DNA from 4 places in the Streptomyces fradiae ATCC 10745 genome. Region 3 is predicted to be linked to each of the others. Evidence: riboswitches for the same ligand, from Rfam matches in the RefSeq annotation. Region 3 holds a riboswitch; each other region holds the start of a gene.

Region 1 (3,478 bases), 520 kb from region 3:
GCAGGAGGTCGGGGCGCTTGGCCGAGACCCGGTCGCCGGAGCTCTCGCCGCGCAGCCGGCGGCCGATCCACGGCACCAGGTACTCGCGGGCCCACTGGACGTCGTCGCGCCGCACCTCCAGGGTGCCGCGCGGCGGGAGCGGCGGCCACGGCTGGTCGGGGTCGGCCGGCACGTCGAGGCCGAGGACCTGGGCGGCCCGCAGCGCGACCCGCGTGTGGCCCTCCGGCGACAGGTGGAGGCGGTCGGCGTCCCAGGCGCGGCGGTCCTGGACGGTGCGCAGCGACCACAGGTCGAGCACGGGGCAGCCGTACCGGTCGGCGATGGCGCGGACGTGCCCGTTGTACGTGGCGATCTTGCCGCGCAGCCGGCGCAGGACCGGGACGCCGCGCGTGTCGAAGCCGGTGGTCACCACGACCGTGCCGATGGCGGCCTTCAGCTCCGCGACCGCGCGCTCGAACCGCTCGGCCACGTCGTCGGGGTCGCTGCCGGGCCGGATGATGTCGTTGCCGCCCGCGCAGAAGGTCACCAGGTCGGGTGCGAGCTCCTTGGCGCGGGGCACCTGCTCGGCGACGATCTGGTCGAGGAGCCTGCCGCGTACCGCGAGGTTCGCGTACCGGAAGTCCCGGTCGTCCGGGAGCCGGTCGGCGAGCAGGACCGCGAGGCGGTCGGCCCAGCCGACGAACCGCCCGTCCGGGCCCGGGTCCCCGACGCCCTCGGTGAAGCTGTCCCCGATCGCCGTGTACGACCCGATCATGTCGTTCTCCCCCATCGTCGAATCGTCTGCCACGGCGAGACATCATCCTCCGCGGGATGTGACCTACGCGACCGTAGGGAGGGGTTGACTGGGCGTGATTTCCACCACCGCGCCGCTGCCCGGCACCCGTGGGAGGGTGCCGGGCAGCGGCGTGACGCGACGGCTCGCGCGGGGTGCGTCAGATGCTGACGCCGTGGCTGCGGAGGTAGGCCACCGGGTCGATGTCGGAGCCGTAGCCGGGGCCCGTGCGGACCTCGAAGTGCAGGTGCGGGCCGGAGGAGTTGCCGGTGGAGCCGGACAGCCCGATCTGCTGGCCGCCGCCGACCGACTGGCCCGCGGAGACGGAGAGGGAGGAGAGGTGGGCGTACTGCGAGTAGTTGCCGTCGGCGTGCTTGATGACGACCTCGTTGCCGTAGGCGCCGCTCCAGCCGGCGGACACGACGGTGCCCGCGCCGATCGCCTTCACGGAGGTGCCGGAGGAGGCGGCGAAGTCGACGCCGGTGTGGTAGCCGGAGGACCACATGGCGCCGGAGGCGCGGTACGGCGTGGTGACGCCGGCGGAGACCGGGGCGGTGAAGCCGGAGCCGCTCTGCGCGGGCGCCTGCTCCTCGGCCTTCTCGGCGGGGGCGGGGGCCGGGGTCTCGGGCTTGGGCTCGGGCTTGACCGCGGTACGGGCCGGGGTCTCGGCGGAGCGGGAGGCGCGCGCCTCATCGGAGTCGGCGGTGCGCGGGGCGGACTGGGCGCTGCTCCGGCCCTCGCCCTTGGCGCCGAGCGTGAGCTTCAGGCCCGGGTGGATGAGCGACGGGTCGTCACCGATGGCCTCGCGGTTGTCGGCGTACAGCTTCTTCCAGCCGCCCTTGACGTTCTTGTTGTGGGCGATTTTCGCCAGGTAGTCGCCGGCGACGACGGTGTAGACGCGCGGGGCGGGCTTGCCGGCCTCGGCGACGGTCGCGACGGCGGCCGTCTGCGCGGGGGCGGCGGCCGGGGCGGCGGCGGGGGCGGCGGCCTGCGCGCCGGTCGCACCGAGGAACGGGAGGGCGATGGTGGCGCCGCCCGTGCCGGCGGCGACGAAACCGCGGGTGATCGGGCTGGACTTGATGCGGCGGTGCTTACCCTTGGCGGGCATGGCGAATTCCTCTCCGGCGCCTGCGAGGTGAGCTGTCGGGTTCGGACTGGAGATGCCCGGCCGCGTGTTGGCGCGACTTCACCCCGAGCCGTGCGGGAATTCCCGTACGGCGAACTACCTGGTTCCCCCGCTCCTGCCACACGTGGATGGGTGCGAATTCCGGGGCGGCGGCAGGATTCGGCGATCCGCCCGGCTGAAACGGGACCGTAAACGAGTGGGGACGACGGGAACAAGCGGAAGGTTGCGCCGACGCTTTCACGGAGGGGAATCGGCCGGAGAGCGGCGGTCACTGTCCGTGGATTACGGATCATGAATTCGCTTGCCCGGCAGGGTTTTTCGGCGCCGCGGCCGGCCACGTTCCGTCACCGTTATGACGCTGCTCACGCGCGCGGGTCATCTCCCTTGTTTCCAGGGCGGGTTATGACGTAGACACTCAATACGGACAGAAGCACCAGAAGCGCATCTAGTACCCCATGGGACCTCAACTGGCGCAGAACAACGCCCCCTCCGCCTCCGGTCCCTGCCGCGAAGACGGCTGGAACGGGACAGAAGGGGCACGGGGCTGGTGAGACGCGATGGGGTCGGCGTCCTGGATCCTTCCCCTCATTCCCGTGGGGCCCGGTGGCGCGGACGGGAGCCGCACGGGACACAGCGACCGAGGCCGCGGGCGGAGGGAGGGCGGGGCGGGGCGGGGCGGGTGCCACAGGGGCACGGGCGGGCCGGGTGTCACGGCGCCCCGGGCGGTCGCTGCACGGGCGGGTGCGCGGTGGCGCGGCGAGCCCCGGGTCCGGACGCGTTTCCACGGGGTCGACCGGGACGCCCGGGGTCCGGCTGCTCGGGGGAGCGGGCCGCCGGGCTTGCGGGTGGCCGGGGCGCGGTCCGGGAGGGCGGAGCGGGCCGCGCCGGGGCCGGTGGCGGGCGGGCGTGACGGCGGGGGGCGGGGATGGGCCCGGAAGAGGCGGATGGGCCCGGAGGGGGCGGATGGGTCCAGGAGGGGGGCCGGAGGGGTCGGGGAGGGGGTGGACGGGGGAGCCATGTCGTATCGTCGGACCGCCACCCCGTCGGCGGACGTCGCCGGCGCCGGACGCGGAGGAGCACCCGTGACGCAGCAGCTGCCGCCCATGCCGTCGACCGCCGAGCCGGAGCTGTCCGGCGTCCGGAACTTCCGGGACGTGGGCGGGCTGCCGACGGTGGACGGGCGGCGCGTGCGGCCCGGCGTGCTGTTCCGCAGCGGGCACCTGGCGCACGCCACCGAGGAGGACGCCGCCTTCCTGGCGTCCCTGGGGCTGCACACCGTCTTCGACTTCCGCAACGCCGCCGACCAGGCCCTGGAAGGCCCGGACGTGGAGCTGCCGGGCGTGCGGAACGTCAACATCCCGCTGACCGACCCGGCCGACGGCGCCGAGTTCTGGGCGATGGTCCGCAACGGCGACCTGGACCAGCTGCGGGAGCTGCTGGGCGACGGCCGGGCCGCCGCGCGCATGCGGGCGGCGTACCGCTCGATCATCACCGAGCGCACCGCCGAGCACAGCCGGGTCCTGCACGCCGTCGCCTCGGACAGCGTGCCCACGCTGATGCACTGCGCGGCGGGCAAGGAC
Region 2 (3,478 bases), 3.5 Mb from region 3:
CACTGAGGCGCGGCGGGCGGAGGCCGGGAACCGCCCGCGGGCTCGGGCCGGGCCCGCGCACAGGGCGGCCTGAGCCGCCGGGGGCGGAAAGGCCGGCAGCCCTGGCGTCGGGGGGTGTGCCGCCAGGGCTGCCGGGGTACTCGGGGTGCGCGGAGCGAACAGGCCGGACCTCGCGGAGCGGGCCGCGAGCCACGAGCCACGAGCCACGAGCCACGAGGATCAGACCATGCGGATCAGATCATGCGGGTCGGGACACGCGCCCCGGAGGGCGGCGGTCGGGAGCGCCGTCGTCACGCCGAGGCGGCCGGATCGTGGCCGTCAGACGGTGAGGCCCTTGCCGCGCAGCCAGGCCAGCGGGTCGACACCGGCGCCGGAGGCGGTGTGGACCTCCAGGTGAAGGTGCGGGCCCGTGACGTTGCCGGTGGCGCCGACGCGGCCGATCGTGTCGCCCGTGCCGACCTTCTGACCGGCGCTGACGGTCATGGAGGACAGGTGGCAGTACCAGACCTCGGTCCCGTCCGAGAGCTCGAGCACGATGCGGTACCCGTACGCGCCGGAGTACCCGGCCGACTTGATCGTGCCGCTGTGGACCGCGTTCACCGGGGTGCCCGTGGGCGCGGCGAGGTCCAGGCCCGTGTGGTAGCCGGAGGACCACATGGAGCCGGACTGGCCGTACGTCGAGGTGATCGTGTACGAGGAGGTCGGCAGGGCGTAGCTGGCGGCGAGCTTCGCCAGGCGCTCCTTCTCGGCCTCGGCCGCCTTGGCGGCGGCTTCCGCCTCGGCCCGCTGGCGCTCCGCCTCGGCGGCCTTCGCGGCGGCCTCGGCGCTGGCCTGCTGGGCCGCGGCCTCCTGGGCGGCCTTCTCGGCGGCAGCCTTCTCCGCGGCGGCCTGCGCCTCGGCCTCGGCGGACGCCTGCTGCAGCTCGGCCTGCTGGAGGATGCGCGCGCGCAGCGCCTCACCGGCGGCGGCCGCCGCGCCCCGCGCCTCGGCGGGGGCCTGCTCGGCGGAGAGGGTCAGCGCGGCCAGGTTGGCGGGGGCGGCCTCGGCCGGCGCGTCCGGCTCGTCCGCGTCGTCGGCGAGGAGCGCGCCGACGCCGGGCAGCGAGGAGGCGTCCGGGAGGTTGACGTCCGGGAGGGATATCGCCACGCGCGGCTTGTCCTGCGCGGTGGCCATGCCGCCCGCGCCGACGGCGGCGATGACGCCGACCCCGAGGACGGTGGAGCTGCGGGCGAGGCCGCCGCGCTGCTTGGCGACGCGGTGCCGGCCCCGGACGGGGCGGACGGTGTCCTCGGTGGGGTTCCACGCGACGCCCGCCGGGGGCGCGCCCGCGTCCGGGACGCCGGGGGCGGTGGTGTGGCCGGTCGGGTCGTACGAGCCGAAGGGGACTTCGGGGGCAGGCCTGTTGGACGCCACGGGGGCGTACTCCTTTCCTTCCTTCTCCGCCTACCGGGTTAGCTGACGGGTTCGGAGCAGGAAGGTCTCCTACGGGCCGTTCAGAGCCCGATTCACCCCAAGTGTGTGGTTCCCCGGTTCCCTTGCGGGATTCGGCGCATGCGCACGGTGCCGCCTCTTGCGACGACTGGTACGACCGCGCTGCGTTATCGAACGTTAATAGAAGCGGGGCCCCGATTCCAAGCTGTCGCCGTGGATGCCTCGCACGGCTCACGCCGAACCAAGGCCCCATACAAGGACATTGCACGGCGAACTGACCGCCAATCAGGCCGGCGGAGGCCCGCAGTCCCATAATCGAGTTTCTGACTGTCTGTCAACTGCTCTCGCTGTGCGCTCCGCGGGTCACGCTGCGTACGGGCGCCCTCGCCGCCGCCGTGCGGGCCGGCTCCAGCAGGACGGGCCGACGGATCGACGGACCGATACGCGGGAACGCCGAAGGCCCGGTGCTTTGCGCACCGGGCCTTCGGTTTCAGTAGCGGGGACAGGATTTGAACCTGCGACCTCTGGGTTATGAGCCCAGCGAGCTACCGAGCTGCTCCACCCCGCGTCGGTGAACACAACCTTACGCCATCCCGGAGGGTCTCTCGACCACTTTCCCGGCCCGCCCGCCGCAAGCCGCCGCAAGACCGCCCACGGCGCGGCACGGGCCGCCCCGAAGGAGCCTGGGCGGGGCCGTTCAGCGGGGCCGTCGGCGCGCGTCCCCGCCCGCCTACCGCACCGCCCCCCTGCGGGTGCGCCGCCGGGCCAGCCAGGAGCCGAGGAACACCAGGGCGGCCACGAAGACGGCCACCCCGATGAACAGCAGGTACAGCAGACCCTCCACCACGACGCCGACGATGCCCAGCACGACGGCCACGAGAACCAGGAACAGGAAGAACGCCATGCTGTGACTCCTCCGTACGACGGGACGGGGGCGGGGGCGGGGCGAGGGCCCGGCTTCGGCCGCGCCGCGCGGTGTCAGCGGCGGGCGAGCCGCCGTTCGCCGGCGGCACCGGGCTGGTAGGCGATGCCGTAGTGGTGGAAGACGACCGACTCGTCCTCGGCGGCCAGCACGTCGTCGAGGCCGATCGAGGGCGCCTTGCGGACCGTCCCCTTGTCGTACGTGACCTTGACGTACCCCGGCCCGACCGTCGCGTCGTCGAGCGGGACGAACACCAGGCGCTGGCGCGTGGGCAGCCCCGTGCGGACGGTGGCCATGGCGGGCTCGTCCGTGGCGGTGTGGACGTAGACCGCCTCCAGGACACCGATCTTGTGCCCCGCGGGGTCCACGACGTCCTGGTTCCGCCACTCTCGGATGTCTGCTGGATGGATCATGCGGTCTGCTCCCTCGTCGGGCCGTGCGGTGGGCCGCGCCACGGGCCGGGCCGCGCCACGGAACGCCGACGGCGCGACGACGTGCCCGCCCGGCTGTGCTCCCAGCCTGCCCCGCCGCTCCCGTCCCCGCCACACGAGCGGCCCCGCCCCGGCCCGGGGATCGGGGTCCGGACACGACTGTGCCCCGGCCGCGCAGGCGGCCGGGGCACGGGATCCGTCGCGGAACCGCGGACGGTTCGACGTGGCGGTAGGCCCTGTGGGACTCGAACCCACAACCAACGGATTAAAAGTCCGCTGCTCTGCCAATTGAGCTAAGGGCCCTCGACGGGTCATCCCCGAGCATAGCCCGCCGGGCAGCGTGAGCCGATCGGGTATCGGCACAACGCCGGTCCCGGCGCGTCCCGACGCGCGCCGGACGGCGGACGGGCCCGCCCGCAGCACCTGGGTGTCGCGTGCGGGCCCGTCCACGGAGCCTACGGAGCGTCAGCCGTTGCGCTTCCAGCGCGGCTTGTCGTCGCGGCGGCCGAAGGAGCCGGAGCCCCGGTGGTCGTCACGGCGGTCGTCACGGCGGCCGTACGGGCGGTCGTGGCCGCCGGAGCGGTGGCCGCCCGCGGGGCGGTCGTCGCGGCGGTCGCGGTTGAACGGACGGTCCGGGCGGCGGAAGCCGCCACGGTCGCCACCGCGGTCGTCACGGCGGTCCCGGTTGAACGAG
Region 3 (3,478 bases):
GGCGTGCCGCGGGGCCCGTGCGCGTGCCGCGGGCCCCACGGGGCTGGTGTGGCCTGTGGGGCTGGTGCGAGCCTGTGCGGCTGGGGTGGGCTTATGGGGCTGGTGTGGGCCCGAGGCGCTGGTCCTCGCAGCCGGCGGGGCCCGTGGGGCCGATCGCGGGAGCCGGGGCGTGACCTGTGCGCGGGTGCGGCGTTGGTAGCGGTATGACCAAGACTCACCGTGTGCTCGCCGCCCTCGCCTTCGCCGCCGGGGCCTCCGCTCTCGCCGCGCCCGCCGCGAACGCGTCCGTCCTGCCGGTCGGTCCCGGCGCGCAGGGCCCCTCCCTCCTCAGCCAGGTGGACGACCTCGCCACGAGCGGCGTCGACGAGGAGTACCGCTCCCAGGTGCCCCGGGTGACCGAGCAGTTCGGCGGGCTGAGCGGCGTGCAGCAGCTCGGCCAGCTGCGGCAGGTGGTGGCCCCGGTGGCACCCGTGCTGGGGCTGGTGCCCGGCATCTGAGCCGGTGTACGCCGGTGCCCCGGACCTGGGAGGTCCGGGGCACCGGTGCGTCCGGGTGCCGGCGCCCAGCGGGCACCGGCACCGACGGCCCGGCGCGTCCGGGGCGGAAGCGTCCCGGAGGGACCGGGGGTGCGGGTCAGCGCACCCGGCCGTACAGGACCTTCTTGGTCCAGATCCGCTCCAGCTTCACCACCGACCCGGCCTTCGGGGCGTGCCAGACGCGGTTGTTCCCCGCGTAGACGCCCACGTGGTAGACGCGGCCGCCGGAGTGGAAGAAGACCAGGTCGCCCTTCTGGGCGGTGGACGCCGAGATGTGGCGGGTCTTGTTGTACTGCTGCTGCGCGGTGCGCGGCAGGTTCTTCCCGGCCTTCTTGTACGCGTACAGCGTCAGGCCCGAGCAGTCGAACCGGTTGGGGCCCACCGCCCCGTACTTGTACGGGGAGCCCTTCTTCGACGCGGCCACGTTGAGGGCCTTCGTCGCGTGGGCGGGGCCCGCGGCCTGTGCCTCGGGGGCGGCGCCCGGCGCGACCAGGGAGCCCGCGAGGGCGGCGATGGTCAGGGCCGAGACGGCACCGGTCCGGGACAGCACGGACTGGACGTGATTCTGCGCGGTCATGCGCAACCCTTCGTCATCCGCCTGCGAAGGATGACCTGTCGGGTTCGGGCAGGCGAAGTTGCCCGGCCGCTGACGCGGCTTCACCCCAAGGGACGGCCGTGGTGCGCACGTCCCGGTACTGCTGGGTCCTCCACTCCTGCCGATTACCTCGTGTCGACCAGATCCGGACGGCGGCAGGACTCGGCGTCCACCCGGACCGCCCCGCCACGGCGGCGAGGGCTTGTCGTCGTCAGGGATCTTGACCCATGAGGGGAGGGATCTTCGAACGGAATCGGCATTTTGTGAGACTCCTCACCGTTGGCCGATTCCGCGTGTCGCGTGTGGCCGGCGGGTTGCGGTGGCGCGTCCGCGAGGTGTGCGGCGGGCGTCCCGGGGCGGTTCGCCGCGGCCGGCTCGACGTGGGCGCCGGCCGGCCCGGCACGGGCGCCGGGCGGCCCGCCGCCGCCGTGGGGCCGGACCCGCCGACCGGTCCCCCGCACGCGAGACCGGGGCTCGCCGAACCGGTTCGGCGCCCACCCGGGCCGGGTGGGGCGCGGACGCCGTCGCCGTCGCCGGGACGGTCCCGGCACCCGCCCCGCGGCGCGCCGGGCGGGCACCGGGAACCGGGCGCAGCCGCCGCACGCCGCGTACGGCCGCGACGAGCCGGCGGGCCGGCTGCGGGCGCGGTGCCGAGCTGCCCGGCCGGTCGACGGCGTGCGTCCGGTACGGCCGGTACGGCTGGGCCGGTTGGGTCGGCGGAGGGCGGCCCGGAGGTGCCGCCGCGGACCCGTGGCGGGGCTGACCGCCCGGCGCCGGACCCCCCGTCAGGGCCGGGCGGCGAGGGCGGCGAGCAGCTCGGCCTCGCGCCGCGCCCCGAGGCCGGCGCGGCGCGGCCGGTCCAGACCCTGCTCGCGCTCCCAGCGCAGGACGTCGGCCAGCAGCCGCGCCGGGGGGCGGTGGCGCAGTCCCGCCGCGCGCGCCGCGGAGCCGTCGCGGGCGGACCAGCCCCGCCAGGCCGGGTCGACCAGCCACAGGGGAAGCGACTCGGGTCCCATGTACTCGCCGACGCCGTTGCCGAGGAGCCAGGCCGAGTCGGCCGCGACGAGCGGGCCGGTGTGCCCGGCGGCGGCGCGGGACAGGGCGAGCCACTCCCGGAACGGGACGACCGGGCCGACCGCGTCGTACGTGCCGGTGGTGCCGGCCCCGGCCGCGTCGAGCAGCCAGGCCGCGAGGTCCCGTACGTCCACGACCTGCGTCGGCAGGTCCGGGGTGTCCGGGACGAGCATCGGGCCCCCGGGGTCGCGCGCGGCGCGGGCCGCCCAGTAGCCGGACCGTCCGCTGCCGTCTCCGGGGCCGCCGATCAGCCCGGCGCGGGTGATGAGGAGGCGGTCGCCGACGGCCGCCGCCGACGCGCGCTCGCAGGCCGCCTTCGCCTCGCCGTACACCCGGCGGTCCGCCTCGTCCGCGTCGAGCGGGTCCAGCAGCGGCGCGGACTCGTCGGCACCCGGAAGGGCGTGCGAGGCGTACGCGCTGATGGAGGACACGTACGTCCAGTGCCGGGCCCGGTGGGCGAGCGCGGCGAGCGCCCCCCGGACGAATCCGGGCTGCCAGGACACCTCGACGACCGCGTCCCACTCGCGGCCGGCCGTCGGGTCGTAGGCGCGCGGGTCGCGCCGGTCGGCGGGGACGAGTACCGCGCCGTCCGCCACGCGCCCGCTCTCGCCGCGCGCGAGGCACGTCACGCGGTGCCCGCGGGCGAGCGCCTGCCGGGACAGCTCCCGGCCCAGCCAGGCCGTTCCCCCCAGTACCAGAATCTCCATCCCGCCACCCAAGCATCCGGCGTCCGCGGCGCCCAGACCGGTTCGCGGACAGCGCACCGCCCCGGCCGTCACGGGGGGGGCGAGTGCTCGGGCGCCGGGAGGCGGGCGGTGGGGGCGACGGGGGCGGGGCGAGGGGGCCGGGACGGAGGTGGCGGCCGGGGTGAGTGGTGCCGGGCGGCGAGGGGCCGGGGCGGTGAGCGGGCGAGGTGGCCGGGGCGGTGAGCGGCGTGTGGTGCCGGGGCGAGGCGGGGCGGGCCGTGGTGACCGGGGCGGGAGGTGGTCGTTACCAGCCGGGAACGCATGCGAGGAAAGGGAACATTCATGGTCTGCAAGGGCGGGTCCTGGGCGTACATCGGCTCGTTCACCTCGGGCGGCGGGCAGGGCATCACGGTCGCCTCCGTCGATCCCGGGAGCGGGGCGCTCGCGCCCGTCTCGGCGGTCGGCGGTCTCGTCAATCCCTCGTGGCTCGCCCTCGACCGGGCCGCCGGGGTGCTGTACGCGGTGGGCGAGGCGGAGTTCGGCGAGGTCGCGGCGTTCCGGGCGCGGGGCCCGGAGCTGACCCCGCT
Region 4 (3,478 bases), 1.4 Mb from region 3:
GTCCGTCGTGATCGGTCTGATCCGCGCGGTGCCGCCGTCGCGCAGCACCACGTCGGCTTCCCAGTGGTCGGGGTAGGCGTGCGCCGAGTGCTCGGACGGGTTCAGCATGGGCCAAGGGTACGGGGCCGTTCCGGCACCGCGCCGGACATGAGAGACTGGTCTAGACAACCGCTAGCACCTGAAGGGCAACACCATGGCTGAGCGCCGCGTCAACGTGGGTTGGGCCGAGGGCCTGCACGCCCGCCCCGCCTCCATCTTCGTCCGTGCCGCCACCGCGTCCGGCGTCCCCGTGACCATCGCCAAGGCCGACGGCACCCCGGTCAACGCCGCGTCGATGCTCGCCGTGCTCGGCCTGGGCGCGCAGGGCGGCGAGGAGATCGTCCTCGCCTCCGAGGCCGAGGGCTCGGACGCGGCGCTGGACCGCCTGGCGAAGCTGGTCGCCGAGGGACTCGAGGAGCTTCCCGAGACCGTCTGACGGCACCGGGTCGCACCGCGGAGCCGCACCACCCGTACGCGGGGGGTGCGGCTCCCTCGCGTAGACGGGCCCTGCCGTCCCGTGGGCGGGCCGCTGCCCTCACCGGGCGGGCGCGCAGCAGCGGCACCGCGCGGGTTTCCGGCGACCCGCGACCGGCGGCCGAATTCGGTGGGCTTCCGCCATCCGCCGGGCGGGAAAGAGATACCGGCCGGGAAAGAGGCGTGGACACGGCCGGCCGGAAATCCGGAGCGAACGGCCGGCGACGACAATTCGATCCGCCCTTTTCTACGGGTCCCGCGTTAATTCCGGGGCGCCGCGGTGTTGACGGCGTGTTGCGGATTCCTCACACCGTCCGCGGCGCGGCGCAGCCGGTGGGAGCCGCGCCACCGCTCGACGTGGCGGGAGGTGAGCGCCCTGGCGCGCTCGGCGTCGCCGCGCGCGACGGCGTCGACGATGGCGCCGTGCTCGGCCCACACCTCGGCGGGCCGGGCCGGCGCGTCCACCGCGTACATCCAGGCCACCTTGTGACGGAGCCGGATGAGCAGCGCGGTGAGGTCGGGGCTGGCGGAAGCCTGGGCGAGCGTCTCGTGGAACCACTCGCCCAGGGACCGCAGGTCCTCGCCCCCGCCTCCGCGGGCCCGCTGCTGCCCGAGCCGTACGAGGCCGCGCAGCACCTTGAGGTGGGCCTCGGTACGGCGCTGCGCGGCGCGGGCGGCTCCCAGCGGCTCCAGCAGGGCCCGCATCTCCAGCAGATCGGCGGCGTCCCGCTCGGTCGGCTCGGCGACGCAGGCGCCGACGTGGCGGCGCGAGACGACGAAGCCCTCCGACTCCAGGGTGCGCAGCGCCTCGCGGACCGGGACGCGGGAGACCCCGTAGCGGCGGGCCAGGTGCTCCTCGGTGAGGCGGCTGCCGCGCGCCAGCACCCCGGAGACGATGTCCGCCCGGATCGCCGTGCACACCGACTGCGCGGGTACGCGCATACCGAACCTCCGATTCACTCCGCCCACAGTCCCGCTCGCGCCGTTCCGCAAGCGCTGTTCCGCCGCGTCGCCGAATTGTCCGGCGCCGTTTCCCGTGACTCTATTGCAGTGACGGGTTTCTGCCGATAGCGGGCCGGAATTCATGATGCTTTTCGGCCGACCGGTTCGCGACGGACGACCGGCCCCGGAGGCCGGCGCGGAGCGCCGGGGGTGCCGGCGCCGCGGGCACGGCGAAGGCCCCGGCTCGGTCGGGGAGCCGGGGCCTTCGCGGAGCGGGACGGGACGGGTCAGACGTTGACGCCGCGCGCCCGGAGGTAGGAGACGGGGTCGATGTCGGAGCCGTACTCCGCGGTGGTGCGCGCCTCGAAGTGGAGGTGCGGGCCCGTGGAGTTGCCGGTCGAGCCGGAGACGCCGATCTGCTGGCCCGGCATGACCTCCTGGCCGACCGAGACGCCGATCGAGGCGAGGTGGCCGTACTGCGTGTACGTGCCGTCGTGCATCCGGATCACCACGTTGTTGCCGTACGCGCCGCCCCAGCCGGCCTCGACGACGGTGCCGCGGCCCACGGAGACGACGGAGGAGCCGTACGGGGCGTGGAAGTCGACGCCCGAGTGGCTGCCGGAGGACCACAGCGAGCCGCCCGACCGGTAGGACGTGGAGACGTACGAGCCCGCCACCGGCGACTGGAAGGAGTCGAGGCGCTTGCGCTCGGCCTCGCGGGAGGCGCGCTCCTCGGCCTCGCGGGCGGCCTCCAGACGGGCCTCGGCCTGGCGCTCGGCGGCCATCTCGGCCATGGCCTGGCGTTCGGCGACCTCGGCGGCCAGCTCCTGGGCGGCGGCCTGGTCCTCGACCTGGTCGGCCAGGTCGTAGCCGGCGATGGCCTGCTTCACGCCGGCGTCCTCGAAGGAGGCGCGCTCGGCGTCCGCGGCGAACGCCGGGGAGGTGAGGGTGCCGATGACGCCGGAGGTGGCGAGAGCGGCGGCGCCGGCGGCGTGGGCGCTCCTGCGGCTCATACGGCTCGGGGCACGGTGCTTCCCGGTGGAACGGGTGAACGCCATGAAGAGGACGTGTCCTTTCCTTCCCTCTCGCCTACCGGGTTAGCTGACGGGTTCGGAGCAGGAAGGTCTCCTACGGGCCCCTCCGCGCGGTGCGAAGGCGTCCGATTCACCCCAGGGGACATGGGTCCCCGGCTCCCCAGGCTCGCGCCTGACGGGGATTCGGCGATCGCTGCCCGGTGCCGCGGGTGCGGCGGTACAGCGGGGCGGACAGCGGATAAGACGCTAAGCGGCTGATCTTTCAATCACCAAACGGACACGGTTTTTTGTAGCGCACGCCACAGAACAGACGACACGACTCCTCAGCAAAACGGACATACGTCCACATGAAAGCGGAACCCCGACATCCGGAGGATGTCGGGGTTCCGCTTCGTGCGTGGAGCGCCGCCCGGTGGCCGTAGGGCCGTCAATCAGCCCGTGACGACCGTCACTTCGCCGATGCCCAGCGCCTCGACCGGATCCTTGATGCGGGCGGCGTCGCCCACGAGGACCGTGACGAGGCGGTCCGGCGGGAAGGCGTTGACGACGGCCGCCGTCGCCTCCACCGTGCCGGTGGCGTCCAGGCGCTGGTACAGCCGGGCCTGGAAGTCGTCCGGGAGGTGCTGCTCGACCTGGTCGGCGAGCGTGTCGGCGACGGACGCCGCCGTCTCGTACCGGAGCGGGGCCACGCCCACCAGGTTGTGCACGGCGGCGTCGCGCTCCGCGTCGGTCAGGCCCTCCGCCGCGAGGGTGCGCAGCACCTTCCACAGGTCGTCCAGCGCGGGGCCGGTGTGGGGGGTGTCGACGGAGCCGCTGATGGCGAGCATCGCCGCGCCCGTCCCGTCCGGCAGGGACCGCAGGACCTGGCCGAAGGCCCGGACGCCGTACGTGTAGCCCTTCTCCTCGCGCAGGACGCGGTCCAGGCGGGAGGTGAGCGTGCCGCCCAGGCAGTAGGTGCCGACGACCTGCGCGGGCCACACGCTGTCGTG

Evidence for each region. A riboswitch is a leader RNA that binds a small molecule or an ion and turns the genes downstream of it on or off. The one in region 3 is predicted to bind cyclic di-AMP.
Region 1: it holds a riboswitch for cyclic di-AMP, as region 3 does, so the genes downstream of both, CP974_RS26875 (M23 family metallopeptidase) here and CP974_RS29065 (C40 family peptidase) in region 3, are expected to answer to the same signal.
Region 2: it holds a riboswitch for cyclic di-AMP, as region 3 does, so the genes downstream of both, CP974_RS14035 (M23 family metallopeptidase) here and CP974_RS29065 (C40 family peptidase) in region 3, are expected to answer to the same signal.
Region 4: it holds a riboswitch for cyclic di-AMP, as region 3 does, so the genes downstream of both, CP974_RS23295 (M23 family metallopeptidase) here and CP974_RS29065 (C40 family peptidase) in region 3, are expected to answer to the same signal.

Annotation. Positions count from the first base shown of each region.
Region 1 covers NZ_CP023696.1:6,142,673-6,146,150, reverse strand. Annotated here, with positions in the region: gene CP974_RS26880 (SGNH/GDSL hydrolase family protein) at 1-787, opposite strand, end outside; gene CP974_RS26875 (M23 family metallopeptidase) at 933-1,880, opposite strand; cyclic di-AMP (ydaO/yuaA leader) riboswitch at 1,883-2,043, opposite strand; gene CP974_RS26870 (tyrosine-protein phosphatase) at 2,981-3,478, shown strand, end outside.
Region 2 covers NZ_CP023696.1:3,177,843-3,181,320, forward strand. Annotated here, with positions in the region: gene CP974_RS14030 (PrsW family intramembrane metalloprotease) at 1-6, shown strand, start outside; gene CP974_RS14035 (M23 family metallopeptidase) at 319-1,413, opposite strand; cyclic di-AMP (ydaO/yuaA leader) riboswitch at 1,426-1,560, opposite strand; tRNA gene CP974_RS14040 (tRNA-Met) at 1,926-1,999, opposite strand; gene CP974_RS29615 (hypothetical protein) at 2,162-2,335, opposite strand; gene CP974_RS14045 (PRC-barrel domain-containing protein) at 2,410-2,766, opposite strand; tRNA gene CP974_RS14050 (tRNA-Lys) at 3,015-3,087, opposite strand; gene CP974_RS14055 (DEAD/DEAH box helicase) at 3,250-3,478, opposite strand, start outside.
Region 3 covers NZ_CP023696.1:6,659,999-6,663,476, reverse strand. Annotated here, with positions in the region: gene CP974_RS29070 (hypothetical protein) at 204-497, shown strand; gene CP974_RS29065 (C40 family peptidase) at 634-1,113, opposite strand; cyclic di-AMP (ydaO/yuaA leader) riboswitch at 1,117-1,282, opposite strand; gene CP974_RS29055 (Rossmann-fold NAD(P)-binding domain-containing protein) at 1,917-2,912, opposite strand; gene CP974_RS29050 (lactonase family protein) at 3,234-3,478, shown strand, end outside.
Region 4 covers NZ_CP023696.1:5,230,258-5,233,735, reverse strand. Annotated here, with positions in the region: gene CP974_RS23310 (bifunctional acetate--CoA ligase family protein/GNAT family N-acetyltransferase) at 1-108, opposite strand, end outside; gene CP974_RS23305 (HPr family phosphocarrier protein) at 194-475, shown strand; gene CP974_RS23300 (GntR family transcriptional regulator) at 775-1,455, opposite strand; gene CP974_RS23295 (M23 family metallopeptidase) at 1,743-2,513, opposite strand; cyclic di-AMP (ydaO/yuaA leader) riboswitch at 2,527-2,688, opposite strand; gene CP974_RS23290 (M16 family metallopeptidase) at 2,921-3,478, opposite strand, start outside.